2 regions of the Streptomyces sp. NPDC052109 genome follow, and region 2 is predicted to be linked to the other one. Evidence: riboswitches for the same ligand, from Rfam matches in the RefSeq annotation. Region 2 holds a riboswitch; the other holds the start of a gene.

Region 1 (2,382 bases), on a different contig from region 2:
GTCTCCGGGCTCGCCGACTACACACAGGAGGACCTCTTCGCGCAGGCCATGCCCTCGCAGGCGGCGGAGACGTCGGAGGAGTCCGTGTCCGAGCCCGTCGTCGAGCGGCCGCAGCTCGTCGAACGCCACTGGCGAGCAGGACAGGATGTACGGCACTCGGAGTACGGGCACGGGTGGGTCCAGGGGAGTGGGCTGGGGCGGGTCACCGTGCGGTTCGAGACACCGCAGTCCCTGCCGGGGAGGGTACGGACGTTTTCCGTCGCCGATCCTGCGCTGGAGGCCGCCGACCCGTTGCCGTTGGTTTCGATTCCCACCCACCCACCCGACCGACTCGGTCCGCCGAGCAGCGGCCGACGCGGGGCCCCGCCCCCGACCCCGAAAGGGATCCGGGATCAGGCCTCTTCCGAGCCCGCCAGCTTCCCGAAGTCGTGGTCCGGTACGGACGGAGGTGGGGCCACGTCCAGGCCGTAGTGGTGGTAGAGCTGGAGTTCCTGTTCGGGGGAGAGATGGCGGCCCACGCCGAAGTCGGGGGCGTCCTTGATCAGGGCGCGGTCGAAGGGGACGTGGAGGGCGCCCTCGACGAGCTCGCTCGGCTCCAGGGGGACGAAGGCGTCGCGGGAGAAGAGGCCGGTGCGTATCGCGGCCCACTCGGGCACGCCGGTCGCGTCGTCGAGGTAGACCTCGTCGATGGTGCCGATCTTGGTGCCGTTGCGGTCGAACGCCTTGCGGCCGATCAGGTTGCGCGGATCGATCTCGGTCTGCACGGTCCCTCTCCCTCCACGTGGTCGCGACTCATCCGTAAGCACTACAAAAGAGCACATTCAGTGCGGCGGCCACTCGAAAGTTCGGGCGTTGACCTCGCTGGTAGGCTGACAGCGGCTGCTGACCCCGTGCGGGAGAGTCCTCCGACCACCTCGGAGGCGCCGAAGGAGCAAATCCTCCCCGGAATCTCTCAGGCTCACGTACCGCACGGACGAGGTCACTCTGGAAAGCAGGGCGGGCGTCGACGGCTCCCGCTCTCACCGACGGTGAAAGCCGGGCCTTCGGGAACCCGGTGAAGCTCTCAGGTTGAGATGACAGAGGGGGAGGCCGTCGGGGCACCCGTGCCGTGGTGCCCTTCGAAGGTCGCGTCAGACCAGGAGGCCTCCGCAATGACCGCCCACCGCATGCCGCTCTCGGAGCTCGAAGCGGGCATCCCCTTCGAGCAGCGCCACATCGGGCCCGACCAGGAGGCGCGGGCCAAGATGCTCGCGCAGGTCGGCTACGGCTCGCTGGACGAGCTGACCGCCGCCGCGGTCCCGGATGTGATCAAGAACGCCGACGCCCTCGACCTGCCGGGCGCCCGCACCGAGTCGGAGGTGCTCGCCGAGCTGCGCTCGCTCGCCGACCGCAACCAGGTCCTCGACTCCATGATCGGTCTGGGGTACTACGGGACCTTCACGCCGCCCGTCATTCTGCGGAACGTCATGGAGAACCCGGCCTGGTACACGGCGTACACGCCGTACCAGCCGGAGATCTCGCAGGGCCGGCTCGAGGCGCTGCTGAACTTCCAGACCGTCGTCGCGGACCTCACCGGTCTGCCCACCTCCGGCGCCTCCCTGCTGGACGAGGGCACGGCCGCCGCCGAGGCCATGGCGCTGTCGCGGCGCATGGGCAAGAACAAGAAGGGCCTGTTCCTGATCGACGCGGACGCGCTGCCGCAGACCATCGCCGTCATCCAGACCCGCGCCGAGCCGACCGGCGTCGAGGTCGTCGTCGCCGATCTCAGCGAGGGCATTCCGGCCGAGATCGCCGAGCGCGAGATCAACGGCGTGCTGATCCAGTACCCGGGCGCCTCCGGTGCCGTACGGGACATCAAGCCGGTCATCGACCGGGCGCACGAGCTGGGAGCCCTGGTCACCGTCGCCGCCGACCTGCTGGCGCTGACCCTGCTGACCTCGCCGGGCGAGCTGGGCGCGGACATCGCGGTCGGCACCACCCAGCGCTTCGGCGTGCCGATGGGCTTCGGTGGTCCGCACGCCGGCTACATGGCCGTACACGAGAAGTTCGCCCGCAGCCTGCCCGGCCGGCTGGTCGGTGTCTCCGTCGACGCGGACGGGAACAAGGCCTACCGGCTCGCGCTGCAGACCCGTGAGCAGCACATCCGCCGGGAGAAGGCGACCAGCAACATCTGCACCGCGCAGGTTCTGCTCGCCGTGATGGCCGGCATGTACGCGGTCTACCACGGTCCCGAGGGGCTCCAGACCATCGCCCGGCGCACCCACCGCTACGCCACGATCATCGCCGCGGGCCTGAAGGCCGGCGGTGTCGAGATCGTCCACGGCGCCTACTTCGACACCCTCACCGCGCGGGTGCCCGGCAAGGCCGCCGAGGTCGTCGCGG
Region 2 (2,382 bases):
CCTCGGGGAGCTGGGCGTAGACCACATCGCCGAGCGCGTTGGCCGCGAACTCGGTGATGCCGACCGTCGAGACGCCGTCCTCGGCGGCCGACAGCCACTCGTGCTCCTTGCTGTAGCGCAGCTGCTGGGGGTTGCTCATGGCCTGAATTCTCCTGTACGCGGGAAAGTGCTGGTGACGGGGGGACTGCTGGATGCGCTGGTGAGTGGCGCGAACGTGCGCGGGGTCACACCGCGAGTGCGCCCAGTGTCTACTTCTGGCGCTTGTAGAACGGCAGCGCCACGACCTCGTACGGCTCGTGGCTGCCCCGGATGTCCACGCCGACGCCCTCGGTGCCCGGCGCCGCGTGCGCCGCGTCGACGTAGGCCATGGCGATCGGCTTGCCCAGGGTGGGGGAGGGGGCGCCGGAGGTGACCTCGCCGATCACTTCGCCGCCGGCGACGACGGTGTACCCCGCGCGCGGCACCCGGCGGCCCTCGGCGACCAGGCCGACCAGGACGCGCGGCGGGTTCTGCTCGGCGCGGGAGGCGGCCTCGGCGAGCGCCTCGCGCCCGACGAAGTCGCCCTCCTTCTCGAACTTCACCACCCGGCCGAGCCCGGCGTCGAAGGGGGTGAGCGAGGTGGTCAGCTCGTGCCCGTACAGCGGCATGCCCGCCTCAAGGCGCAGGGTGTCCCGGCAGGACAGGCCGCACGGGACCAGCCCGACGCCCTCGCCCGCCTTGGTCAGCGCCTGCCACAGCTCGACGGCGTGCTCGGGCTTCACGAACAGCTCGAAGCCGTCCTCGCCGGTGTAGCCGGTGCGGGCGATCAGGGCCGGCACGCCGGCGACGGTGCCGGGCAGACCGGCGTAGTACTTCAGGCCGTCGAGGTCGGCGTCGGTCAGCGACTTCAGGATCGCCGGCGACTCCGGCCCCTGCACGGCGATCAGCGCGTACGCGTCCCGGTCGTCGCGGACCTCGGCGTCGAAGCCGGCGGCGCGCTCGGTCAGCGCGTCCAGCACCACCTGGGCGTTGGAGGCGTTGGCCACGACCATGTACTCGGTCTCGGCGAGCCGGTAGACGATCAGGTCGTCCAGGATGCCGCCGTCGGCCCGGCAGATCATGGTGTAGCGGGCGCGGCCGACGCCGACGGAGGCGATGTTGCCGACCAGGGCGAAGTTCAGGACGGCGGCCGCGTCGGCGCCGGTGACGGTGATCTCGCCCATGTGGGAGAGGTCGAAGAGGCCCGCCTTGGTGCGCACCGCGAGGTGCTCGTCGCGCTCGGAGCCGTAGCGCAGCGGCATGTCCCAGCCGGCGAAGTCGGTCATCGTCGCACCGAGCGAGCGATGCACGGCATCGAGCGCGGTATGACGGAGTTCGGTACTGCTCATCGGTCGGTCGTCTCCCAGGGCGAAGCAGGACGGGCGAGGAACGTTCCTCCCCATCTGTCATCGGAACCTGAGAGGTTCGCCAGGACCGCCACAGGGACGATCACGGCTTGCACCTTGGGTGGAGCCACTGACGCAGCGGCCCGCTTTTCAGATGTGCCTCGCCCGCGCGGTAACGGGGCCTGAGAGATTCAAGGGAGGGACTTGCTCCTTCGGCGCCCCAGCGAAGGCTGCTGGGAACTCTCCCGCGCGGATTCAAGCGGCCGGTATGCAGTTGGCGGCCACATCATTGCACGCCGAGCCGAGTTTCGTAACCGACCTGTGGCAGTACGAGGACCGAACCGCCGACGGCGTACATTACCTTCCCTTTACATAGTGCGGGCATGGAGATGACCAAGCCGACAGGGGAGGACGATCACCGTGAAGAGCACCCCGGCGTACGCCACCGCCACCACCGGCATCGCGGTGCCCGAGCAGGCCTCCGCCCCGGCGCGCGAGCGCTGCGCCGGGCGCGCGGCCCCGGTCGTCCGCGATCTGCGCGCCCGCGCCGGCCGCAGCCCGCGCGCCCTGGTCTTCGGCGCCCGCGACCTCGTCGTGATCACCGGCCTGCCCGGCAGCGGCAAGTCCACCCTGATGCACCGCGCGGTCGCCGGAGCCCGCATCGACTCCCAGGACACCCGCGACCGCTTCGCGGCCCGCCTGCCCCGCCTCCTTCCCTACGCCCTCTACCGCCCCCTGGTCCGCCTCGCCCACTACGCCGCCCTGCGCCGCGCCCTGCGCACCGGCGAGAGCGTCGTGGTGCACGACTGCGGCACCCAGCCCTGGGTGCGCGCCTGGCTCGCCCGCGCGGCACGCCGCCGCGGCGGCACCCTCCACCTGCTGCTGCTCGACGTCAGCCCCGAGGCCGCCCGCGAGGGCCAGCGCGAACGCGGCCGCGGCGTCTCCGGTCACGCCTTCCGCCGCCACCGTCGTACGACCGCCCGGCTGCTCGGCGCGGTCGAGCGGGGCGAGCCGCCCG

Evidence for each region. Region 2 has a riboswitch for glycine ahead of gcvT (glycine cleavage system aminomethyltransferase GcvT). Riboswitches for the same ligand answer to the same signal wherever they lie in the genome.
Region 1: it holds a riboswitch for glycine, as region 2 does, so the genes downstream of both, gcvP (aminomethyl-transferring glycine dehydrogenase) here and gcvT (glycine cleavage system aminomethyltransferase GcvT) in region 2, are expected to answer to the same signal.

The regions. Positions count from the first base shown of each region.
Region 1 is NZ_JBFAWF010000040.1:29,982-32,363, reverse strand. It holds gene AB0L59_RS40690 (DNA polymerase IV) at 1-471, shown strand, start outside; gene AB0L59_RS40685 (PRC-barrel domain-containing protein) at 393-764, opposite strand; glycine riboswitch at 884-978, shown strand; gene gcvP (aminomethyl-transferring glycine dehydrogenase) at 1,152-2,382, shown strand, end outside.
Region 2 is NZ_JBFAWF010000007.1:319,573-321,954, reverse strand. It holds gene gcvH (glycine cleavage system protein GcvH) at 1-139, opposite strand, end outside; gene gcvT (glycine cleavage system aminomethyltransferase GcvT) at 249-1,367, opposite strand; glycine riboswitch at 1,525-1,622, opposite strand; gene AB0L59_RS17915 (AAA family ATPase) at 1,785-2,382, shown strand, end outside.